DNA from 2 places in the Vibrio sp. QJM3NY_15 genome. Region 1 is predicted to be linked to the other one. Evidence: predicted binding sites of a transcription regulator. Region 1 holds the regulator's gene; the other holds the start of a gene.
What was found. Region 1 encodes PurR, which represses purine synthesis genes. Its sites were predicted from a motif close to TNANGNAAACGTTTNCNTNA; they were not measured.

Region 2: the regulator PurR is predicted to act here: its motif matches at 2,798-2,817, upstream of folD (bifunctional methylenetetrahydrofolate dehydrogenase/methenyltetrahydrofolate cyclohydrolase FolD).

The regions. Positions count from the first base shown of each region.
Region 1 is NZ_CM173517.1:2,408,567-2,414,246, forward strand. Features, by position in the region: gene elyC (envelope biogenesis factor ElyC) at 1-718, shown strand, start outside; gene torR (two-component system response regulator TorR) at 887-1,600, opposite strand; gene torD (molecular chaperone TorD) at 1,889-2,536, shown strand; gene purR (HTH-type transcriptional repressor PurR) at 2,854-3,858, shown strand; cyclic di-GMP riboswitch class I at 4,029-4,114, shown strand; gene AC3CKG_RS10740 (TfoX/Sxy family DNA transformation protein) at 4,242-4,832, shown strand; gene AC3CKG_RS10745 (DUF3316 domain-containing protein) at 4,937-5,296, opposite strand; gene AC3CKG_RS10750 (TVP38/TMEM64 family protein) at 5,676-5,680, shown strand, end outside.
Region 2 is NZ_CM173517.1:2,640,794-2,646,473, reverse strand. Features, by position in the region: gene AC3CKG_RS11720 (cation:proton antiporter) at 1-1,727, shown strand, start outside; gene folD (bifunctional methylenetetrahydrofolate dehydrogenase/methenyltetrahydrofolate cyclohydrolase FolD) at 1,862-2,719, opposite strand; tRNA gene AC3CKG_RS11710 (tRNA-Arg) at 2,931-3,007, shown strand; gene aroC (chorismate synthase) at 3,278-4,363, shown strand; gene AC3CKG_RS11700 (trimeric intracellular cation channel family protein) at 4,477-5,100, opposite strand; gene AC3CKG_RS11695 (elongation factor P hydroxylase) at 5,402-5,680, shown strand, end outside.

The DNA of each region.
Region 1 (5,680 bases):
CTGTGGTATTTTCCTAATCGCTTTCCAACCAGTTTCTAGTCAACTTTTAATGCCAATGGAAAGGCAACACACTGCATTTTTACCCGTCGATGAAACCGTCGACTACGTAATGGTTCTCGGAAGTGGTCACGTCGTCGATGATCAAATACCACCCACATCTGAGCTTAGCCGCACAGGTTTAATGCGCTTAAGTGAAGGGATCCGCATTCTACGCCTCTACCCTGGTGCGAAACTTATTTTGTCTGGCTATGGGGCAGGCACTGAAGTAAGTAATGCAAGAATGATGGCTAAGGTCGCGCTAGCACTCGGTGTCGCAAAACCTGACATCATTCTGCTTGAAACCGCGAAAGATACGTGGGAAGAAGCTCGCCAAGCCGCTGCGTTCGTGAAAAACAAAAGAATGGTGCTCGTGACTTCAGCAAGCCACATGACTCGCGCACTGAATGAATTCAATGCCGCTGGTATGAAACCATTACCCGCTCCAACCAACTACCTTGCACAAGAAGGGATTGTTGAACCTTGGAATAAGTACATGCCAAAAGCACTCTATCTTGAACAAACAGAGCGTTACTGGCACGAAACGATGGGATTGGTTTGGCAGAGCCTACGTGATTGGCTAGACACAAGCAGCGACCCAGTTGAAGAACCGATTGTTCTTCCTGCTGCTTCTAGCTTAGTCGATGAAAACAGCGCAGCTTCTGCAGCGCAACCTCAATAAACTAAGCTAATCAGTAACTCTGCGAATGAGTAAAACTGAGTAACCTAGTAAGTTTCAGCTGTTCAATTCGTTAACGGTAAAAACCAAGTAATAAAAAGCCGAGGCATCAATGATACCTCGGCTTTTTTACGTTCAAATTTTGTTGCTGACTAGAACTCCCGAAGAGAATCAGTCACCAGCAAACATGTAACCTTCACCGTGAACCGTCACAAAGATTTGTGGGTTCTTAGGGTCAAACTCCATCTTCGCACGCATGCGACGGATTAACACGTCGATGGTTCGATCGTTTGGAGCATCCACTCGGTGGCTGATCATGTTCAAAATACGTTCACGACTTAACACTTGGTTAGGGTAAGACGAAAGCGCAACGAGCAGCTCATATTCTGCTTTAGTCAGCTTAACTGGCTCACCGTTTTTACTTAAAGCACGACGAGGGATATCAAACGTCCACTCACCAAAACGAACCACAGATTCGTCTTCAGCTTCAACTGCCGTACCAACCGCGGTTTTGCGAGCCGCAGCAATACGCCAAAGTAAGTTTTTAACTCGAACTAATAACTCGCGAAGTTCGAAGGGTTTAGTAACATAATCGTCTGCGCCCATTTCTAGGCCTACAATTTTGTCGATGCTATCCGTGCGTCCAGTAACTAAAATAATCCCAATGTCCGATTGACTGCGTAATTCGCGAGTTAGCATCAATCCATCTTCGCCTGGTAAGTTGATGTCTAGCATAATGAGATCAACGTTGTTTTCTTCCAACACGTTTCTCATCTGAGCGCCGCTTTCCGCTTCGCTCACTGTGTAACCTTCGTTCTGGAAATATCCAACCAGCTTACTTCGGGTTACCACATCATCTTCTACGACTAATACGTGATAGCTCATCTACACCACTTTTCTTATTTAATAGTTTCAGTAACCATTCTATTCATAACTAGTAACAATTCTAGTGGTACAGCAGATAAAAGCGAGAAACATGAATATTTTTTGATACAAGACAATCTAAAACCTTGCTATTTATCGTCCATCGCAATTCAATATAGGCATTACGACTAACGAGTCACTTTGCGTTTAGCAAATAACCTTGTTATTGAGCCTTGGTGTGCTTATACCCAAATGACTTCGCGATGCTTGGGTATATAAACATCACAAGACTAAATCAGGATCTATGAAATGAAAGATACGAAAGCATTCAACGAACAAAGAGCTGAAATCTATTGGTGGCTATCAAGCTTGTTCGCTAAAGAGCTCACACAAGAAGAACTCGACCACTACCACTCTGTTGAGATCCGTTCTTTCCTGACTGGTTTAGGCGAAAACGAAACACTCAAGCCTGCGATTGATAAACTGGTAGACGCATTGAACCGTCTACAAACACGTGAAGATGCCCAACTAGAGCTGTCTGCTGACTTTTGCGATCTATTTTTAAAGACAGATAAACATGGTGCTCTACCTTACGCTTCAATGTATATCGGCGAAACGGGTCTATTAAACGACAAGCCAGCTAAAGACATGGAAGAGATCATGGCTAAGCACAACTTGGTAGTTAACCAAGATCTGAAAGAGCCAGCAGACCACATTGCTATCGAACTTGATTTCCTTGGCAATCTCATCATCCGTTCAAATGACACTGAGCTTGAAGAAGAATTAGAAAAATCGTTCACTGTTCAACAGCAATTTATTGAACATCAAGTCCTTACTTGGGTACCAAAGTTCAACGTTAAATGTTGTGAGATCGATTCATTCGGTTTCTATGCATCTGTGGCAACTCTTCTCGTGGCCTTCTGTAATCTGGACACTCAGTATTTAGCGGGTGAATAAGATTCGCTGATGATTAAGTAAACAAATTCAATAGAATGTGACAATTCACCCAGATTTCTGGGTGAATTTTATTGCGAGTAATTTCTAGTCAGTCTAAAATTGTGACCGCAAACGATAAAATATGAAACATTCACGAAATGCTATGCTTATTTAAGTTCAGAGCATTTCGGTGTTAAGACAAGCCGCTCAATAGCGGTTTTTTGTTTTTTAGCACTTTAGTACCCCAAAGAGCCCTACAAATTTAAGCTCTTAGTTAGGTAGCTTAACGGCTACTTTATTCCGTACTTTGGGAAAGTAGCTTCTAATAGGATAAAACCATGGCCACTATAAAAGATGTCGCTCGCTTAGCAGGCGTATCAACTACCACCGTTTCTCACGTAATCAACAAAACACGTTTTGTTGCAGAAGCGACTCAAGAGAAAGTAAATAAAGCCGTAGACGAGTTAAACTACGCACCAAGTGCTGTAGCGCGTAGCTTGAAATGCAATTCAACACGCACTATCGGCATGCTAGTGACTCAATCAACAAACCTCTTCTTCTCTGAAGTAATCGATGGTGTTGAAAGCTACTGCTACCGTCAAGGTTACACTTTGATTCTGTGTAACACGGGTGGTATCTATGAGAAGCAACGTGACTACATTCGAATGCTTGCAGAAAAACGTGTAGATGGCATCTTGGTTATGTGTTCTGACTTAACAGAAGAACTTCGTGGCATGTTAGATCGCCATGCTGATATCCCAAAAGTTGTCATGGATTGGGGCCCAGAAACCTCTCAGGCTGATAAGATCATCGACAACTCTGAAGAAGGCGGCTATCTAGCAACCAAGTACTTGCTAGAACGTGGTCACACAAAGATTGCTTGTTTAAGTGGCCACTTAGACAAAGCAGCATGTGTAGAACGCATCGCGGGTTACAAACGCGCACTCAATGAAGCGAAGGTGGCAACCGACGAAAAGCTCATCATTGAAGGTAACTTTGAGTGTGATACCGCTGTACTTGCGGCTGATAAAATTGCTCAGATGGAAGATCGCCCTACCGCAGTGTTCTGTTTTAACGACACAATGGCACTTGGCCTAATGAGTCGCCTGCAGCAGCAAGGTATTCGTATTCCTGAAGATATTTCGGTTATCGGTTACGACAACATTGAACTTGCGGAATACTTCTCTCCACCATTGACGACGGTTCACCAACCTAAGCGTCGTGTTGGTAAAAATGCATTCGAAATTTTGTTGGAACGCATTAAAGATAAAGATCATGAAAAACGTGTCTTCGAAATGCACCCAGAAATTGTTGAGCGAAGCACGGTTAAAACGTTAAATTAATTGATAAATCGAGTTTAATTTCATTAAGCGCACCTTTGAGTGCGCTTTTTTTATAAGCAGATAAAATAAACCCAGTTGCATAACACCAAGATCATTAATTGAAGCAATATCACATTTTGAAATATCAGGTGTGAGCCTCATTCAACAAAAACTTTATTCTATTCAGTCAGTCACGCACAGGGCAAACCACTCGAAAGAGTGAGACGCAAAGCTTCCGGCCTAAACCACTCGTTGGTATGGTAGCGGGGTTACCGATGGCAAAATGCGGTAATTACTAACAATTTAGTAATTTACGGCTTATTGACAATTTAATTGCAACATTTTGCTAATCTCTCGGACCTGCTTATTTGGTGGCGTAGTTCAAATACACCGAGATAGATAACATGGATAAACCGATACTAAAGGACTCAATGAAATTATTTGAGCCCCTAGGAAAAATAAAGTCACGCTCAATGTTTGGTGGATTCGGGCTTTTTGCTGATGACACGATGTTTGCTCTGGTTGTTAACGACCAGTTGCACATAAGAGCGGACAAAGACACAACAAAGCAATTCGAGCAACAAGGGTTTCGACCATACGTCTACAAAAAACGTGGTTTCCCTGTCGTCACAAAGTATTTCGCATTGCCGGAAGGCTTGTGGCAAGACCAAGAAAAAATCTTGCAGCTTGCTACGACGTCTTTGGGGTTTGCTAAAGAAGAGAAAGCTGAGCAATCTTCTGCTAAGCCAACTCGATTAAAGGACCTCCCTAACCTTCGACTCGCTACCGAGCGTATGTTAAAAAAGGCCGGGATCGATTCTGTAGAATGTTTATATGAATCTGGCTCTGTAAACGCATTTAACGCCATCAAGGAATCACATGCTTCCTCTGTCAGCATTGAGCTGCTTTGGGCGCTAGAAGGTGCGATCAATGGTACTCATTGGTCTGTTATACCGCAGCAACGTCGTGAAGAGCTTATCAGTCGCGTCAATTAATATTGTCAGTTCAAACTATCTACATAACTAAGCCGCATTCTTGCGGCTTTTTTTATACAAAAAAAGTAGCTCTCCTTTAAGCTAGAGAGCTAGCACTGGACTGGCTAAAAAGATGGACGGTAATAATATTTGTAATCAACTTTTACCATGGGTACAAAATTGATGGTTCCTGAAGAATCCATAATCTCTTTGACTTTAATAGAACCATTCTTGATTTCAAAAGATCTCACGTCTACCTTTTCAGAAGCTTGAGGAAGAATGCGACTAAGCTCAAAAGATTCTTTAGTATTCAAATCTTGCCATATTTTCTTTCCGTCTTCATAGGCTTGGTTTTCAGTAGATACTGTTTCACCTTTGAATATTTTTGACTCAGCGGCAACCCGGTGGTAAACACCAGCACCTGTTGCTTGAAAAGAGATAAGACCTGCAGTCGCAATAACAGTAATCAATGATAAAAATTTCATAGCTAACTCCTTAGTTTTATGCCTGAATCATTATCGGAACAACCTTTACGTCTCGATTGTTACGTATATAGAACGTACCAAGACCAAATGTATTTCAAATTCCTGTCACTTTTTATAGCCTTAAAATTTATTAAATAGAATTTGTTCAAGCAAAACAACCTCCTACCTTAGAAAGAAAAACACATCAGATCTAACATGTGTTTAACGTCGAACCTATCTGTCATCGGCCCATTCAAGGTGAAGTAGTCAGATGTATTTATAAAAATGGTCAGCAATCAAAAGCAAACTGACAGTTTTTTTATATCTGTTGAAAGTTAATCTATGCTTTGCCTGTCTATCTATACTAATTGTATGCATTGAAAAATTAGAGGAAGTATCAATGAG
Region 2 (5,680 bases), 230 kb from region 1:
CTATTCTTCCTCTTCTCATTGTCGGATTACTTTTAGGTCCCGGTCTTAACATCCTTAATCCCGATGCCATTTTTGGTGACGTGCTATTTCCGCTGATTTCATTAGGTGTCGCTATTATTCTGTTTGAAGGTGCATTGACCCTGAATTTCAAGGAAATAAGAGGTCATGGTCGTATGGTGACGCACCTCGTGAGTTTCGGCATGCTGATTACCTGGGCGTGTATTGTCGTTGGTGCTTATTACTTTGTGGACTTCAGTTGGCCATTAGCCGCACTGTTTGCTGCCTTAGTGGTGGTGACGGGGCCAACCGTGATTGTTCCCATGCTGCGCAGTATTCAGCCCAAATCTTCGTTAGGCAGCATCTTGCGCTGGGAAGGGATCGTGATTGACCCGATTGGCGCTCTGTTTGCCGTTCTCGTTTACGAATACATTGTTTCTTCAGCCGATCCTACCAGCCATGTGCTGTCGGCCTTGGGGCTGACTCTAACCATCGGTTTAGGCTTAGGGATCATCGGTGGCTATTTGATTGCCAAGATGCTGAAAGGACATTGGGTTCCGCACTATTTGCGTAACGTGGCTGTTCTGACGTTAATGCTGGCGGCATTCTCTTTTTCTAATGATCTGAGTGAAGAGTCTGGCCTATTAACCGTGACCATCATGGGTATCTGGCTCGCCAACGTGAAAGGCTTGGATCTTGAAGATATTATTGAGTTCAAAGAGACCCTAACCGTGTTACTCATTTCCGCTTTGTTTATCTTACTGGCGAGTCGACTCGATTCTGGGACTTTCCTCTCGATAGGTTGGGGCGGTATTGGCTTATTAGCGGTTGTCATGCTGGTGGCTCGTCCTCTGAGTGTGTGGATCAGCGGGATCGGCACGGATCTTACCTCTGCAGATAAATGGTTTTTGAGCTGGATGGCACCTCGCGGGATCGTTGCTGCTGCGGTTTCTTCTCTGTTTGCTATCAAGCTTCAAGAGAAGCAATTGATTGAAGGGGCTGATCTACTGGTGCCTATGGTGTTCTTGGTCATCATCGGTACGGTTGTGATTCAGAGTCTTACCGCAAGTTGGTGGGCAAGAAGGTTAGGTGTGACGCAAGAGAAAGCGCAAGGGGTTATCTTCTTTGGCGCGACTCATTTTGCAAGACAGTTTGCCAAGGTGCTGGCGACACACAACATCAACAGTGTGCTTGCCGATACCAACTGGGAAAGCATTCGTTTGGCGCGTATGGATAACCTGAATGTCTATTTTGGTAACCCAGCCTCAAGCCACGCGGAAAATAATCTGGAATTGGATGGAATAGGGCGCGCGATGATCGTCTCGCCTTATCGTCAAACCAACCCATTAGTCAGCATGCATTATCAAGATGAGTTTGGTGAAAATAAGGTGTTTGAGCTTGAATCGACAGAAACTAAACACGAAAGGCATTCAGTGAGCCGAGATGGTAACAGAAGCCTGTTTTCGGAAGGAATTACCTATTCCAAGCTTAACTCCTTGATGGCTCAAGGCAGCCAAATTAAGAGCACGGGTTTGACCGAAGCGTTTGACCTTAATGAGTTTAACGCGCTGTATCCTAAAGCGATTCCACTTGGTGTGATTACTGGGGGTGACTTCCGATTGGTGACGCAAGGTTCTGATTTGGAAAAACTCATATCAACGGAGTGTGCGATCATTAGTTTATTGCCGCCTTCGGAGCCAACGGAAAGAGCTGACACTCCAGATAAGTAGTGAGTGCTCTGTATAAAAAGCGAGTCGCTTTGTATCAAAAACGAATAGCTCAGTATCAAAAAAGCCGCAACGTTTTAACGCTGCGGCTTTTTAATTCTGTTTATGCTGTCGTTCGCAAATTTGTCGTTCGCAGATTATTTCGAGTGAAACTGTTCGCAAGCAATCATAGTGTTCTCGATTAGGCTTGCTACTGTCATTGGACCAACACCACCCGGAACTGGTGTGATGAAGCTTGCGCTCTCTTTCGCGACATCGTATTCAACGTCGCCAACAAGTTTGCCAGATTCCAAACGGTTGATGCCTACATCGACCACAACGGCACCTTTCTTAATCCAAGCGCCAGGAATGAAGTTAGGCTTACCCACGGCTACCACAACAACATCGGCTTGACGTACATGACCTTCAAGGTCTTTGGTGAAGCGGTGACATGTTGTCGTCGTGCAACCTGCTAGAAGAAGCTCTAGGGTCATTGGGCGACCTACGATGTTTGATGCGCCAACAACAACCGCGTGCTTACCACGTAAGTCGATGTTGTAACGGTCAAGTAATGTGATGATGCCTTTAGGCGTACAAGAGCGTAGCTTAGGCATACGCTGAGCCAAACGGCCCACATTGTAAGGGTGGAAGCCATCAACGTCTTTCTCTGGCGTGATACGCTCAAGAACGTGAGTGGTATCAATACCAGCAGGTAAAGGCAGTTGAACTAGGATGCCATCAATCTCAGGGTCTTCATTTAATTGGTCGACGAGCGTTAGCAGATCATTTTCTGTCGCCGTCGCTGGTAAATCAAAAGACTTTGAAACGAAGCCTACTTCTTGACACGCTTTACGCTTACTTCCAACGTAAACCTGAGAGGCAGGGTCTTCACCCACTAAAACTACCGCTAGGCCCGGAGCGCGTAAACCAGCTTCTGTACGAGCCTTTACACGTGCCGCAACTTCAGAGCGAACGGTTTGAGAAATTAGCTTTCCATCAATATTTTGAGCAGTCATGAATTTCCTTAGTATTGATATTCAAGTTAGTGGCTGATGTTTTGGGCGCATTATTCCAGAAAATCTTTTTGATTACCATCAAGCAAACGTTTGCTTTGGTCTATTTTCCAACACTTATAATCTCATTGCCCTTTTTTTACTCACTTGGATCAGAATGTTACACAAAGCCGTTGCTTTACTGATTCGAATTCGTATAATCCTTTCCTGTAGCGCGCCCTTAGCTCAGCTGGATAGAGCACCTCCCTTCTAAGGAGGTGGTCGAAGGTTCGAATCCTTCAGGGCGTACCACTATTTAAAGAAACCCGATAACTCTCTGAGTTGTCGGGTTTTTTGCATTTCTACCATACTAAAAGTACTTCTCTTAAAGCGCTACTCATTTTCCTTCGTTATTCATTTCATTCGGCTCATGTAATAGAAAGTTAAAATTGTTCGTTTTTTGGGGTTTACATCATTTGGTAATAAAGCCACTATGAATTCACGAAGAATAGACAAGTAAAGCTATTAGCTGGTTGGTTTAGGAATCAAACCTTCTGATTGATGGCTGATTTAGAGGAAGTAATGGCAGGAAACAGTATCGGACAACATTTCCGCGTGACTACGTTCGGAGAAAGTCACGGTATCGCACTAGGATGTATCGTAGATGGGTGCCCACCAGGATTAGAAATTACCGAAGCAGACCTTCAAAGAGATTTGGATCGCCGTCGCCCTGGTACTTCTCGTTATACAACGGCTCGCCGTGAAGCGGATGAAGTGAAAATCTTATCAGGTGTATTTGAAGGCCAAACTACGGGTACTTCTATTGGTCTATTGATTGAAAATACAGACCAACGCTCTAAAGACTATTCCGAAATTAAAGACAAGTTCCGTCCTGGCCACGCTGATTATACCTACCATCAAAAGTACGGTGTGCGTGATTACCGAGGTGGCGGTCGCTCTTCTGCTCGTGAAACGGCAATGCGTGTTGCGGCAGGTGCGATTGCGAAGAAATACCTTAAGCAAGAATTTGGTGTTGAAATCCAAGCTTATCTTTCTCAAATGGGTGATATCTCAATTGATAAAGTGGATTGGAACGAGATCGAAAACAACGCTTTCTTCTGTCCTGATGCCGACAAAGTACCTGAATTTGACCAACTGATTCGTGACTTGCTAAAAGAAGGCAACTCTATCGGTGCGAAGATTCAAGTGGTTGCGACTAAAGTGCCTGTAGGCCTTGGTGAGCCAATCTTTGATCGTCTAGATGCAGACATCGCGCACGCTCTAATGAGCATCAATGCGGTGAAAGGTGTTGAGATTGGTGATGGCTTCGATGTTGTTAATCAACGCGGTAGTGAACATCGTGATCCATTAACTCCAGAAGGCTTCAGTAGCAACCACGCTGGCGGTATCTTAGGCGGTATTTCTACTGGCCAAGATATTGTGGCAAGTATTGCACTTAAGCCAACATCAAGCATTACTGTTCCTGGTGACACGATCACTAAAGACGGTGAAGCAACGCAGTTAATCACGAAAGGTCGTCACGATCCATGTGTTGGTATTCGTGCAGTGCCTATCGCAGAAGCGATGTTAGCGATTGTATTGCTTGATCACTTGCTACGTCATCGTGGTCAAAACTTTGGTGTGACAACAGAAACGCCAAAAATCTAGTTCTGCTTCGTTTTATTCAAAACAGAATTGAAACTGATTTGATAGAAACAAAAAAGGGTTGCTTCGTAATGAAGCAACCCTTTTTATATTCTGCGTTATTGAGAATATATTATCTAATGCACAGAGCTTTCCTGATCTAGCTGGAACGAAGGCAAGCGCCATTTGAATCTTACGGCAGCCATACGCAGTAAGTAGCCAACCACAAGCGTAACAATCGTTGCTGTTACGTCGTTAATGCCAAGCTCAAGCAAACCTAGGTATAAACCTGAAGCGACAAGGGCGACAGATGCATACAACTCTTCATGTAAAACCAGTGGCGTTTGACGACAGATAAGATCGCGTAGCAGGCCACCAAACACGCCCGTAACCAATGCCGACACCATACAAATCATTGGGTGCAGACCCATGGTCATCGCCACTTTAGTACCAATGATGCTGAATACGATAAGCCCCAGTGCATCCAAACGAATGAATAACCCTTTTAGCTTGATTACCCATTTAGCGAGTCCGGTCGTGATGACACCTGCGATACAGGTGATCGCCAGATATTGTGGGTTTTCAACCCAACCTAAAGGGTAATGGCCAAGTAAGATATCTCGTACTGTACCGCCGCCAATTGCCGTTGCACTCGCAACCAACATTACACCAAACCAATCCATTTTTTGTTTGCCAGCGCTGAGAGCGCCGGTCATGGCTTCTGCCGTGATGCCAATGATATACAAAACACTTAGTAGCATTGCTGTAGCTCTATTATTTAGGTCTATAAATTGGAGAGTTATAGGCCTTGGGGATATAAAAATGAAGCGCGAGTGTAGTAGTAAAAACGGCCTTTGACGAATGAATATTTGTACCGTGAATCGAGGTTTCAGATTAGCTGAAGTAATCAATTGGAGTAACTTGAGGTTATCTATCGTAGAGATAGGTGGCTTTGTGCTGGTGGAGAGCACTGGCGTCGTTAACATTACGCCTGATAGGGGCTTTACCAAGCTGATAAAACAAAGCAAAATACGCGTGTTTATTTCATTTCAAGCAAGCTTTATGACGCACCAATATTCCGACATTATCGATATTTTTAATCAGACTTTTTATGGCAGCTTTAATACTAAATTGGAGTTAGGCGCAGATGAGCCTATTTACTTGCCTGCCGATGATGATATCCCACACCACAGAATTGTCTTCGCACGTGGCTTTTACGCTTCTGCGCTACACGAAATAGCGCACTGGTGTGTTGCTGGCCCTGAACGTCGTTTATTGGAAGATTTTGGCTATTGGTATGAGCCAGATGGTCGTACTGAGTCAGTTCAAGCTGAGTTTGAA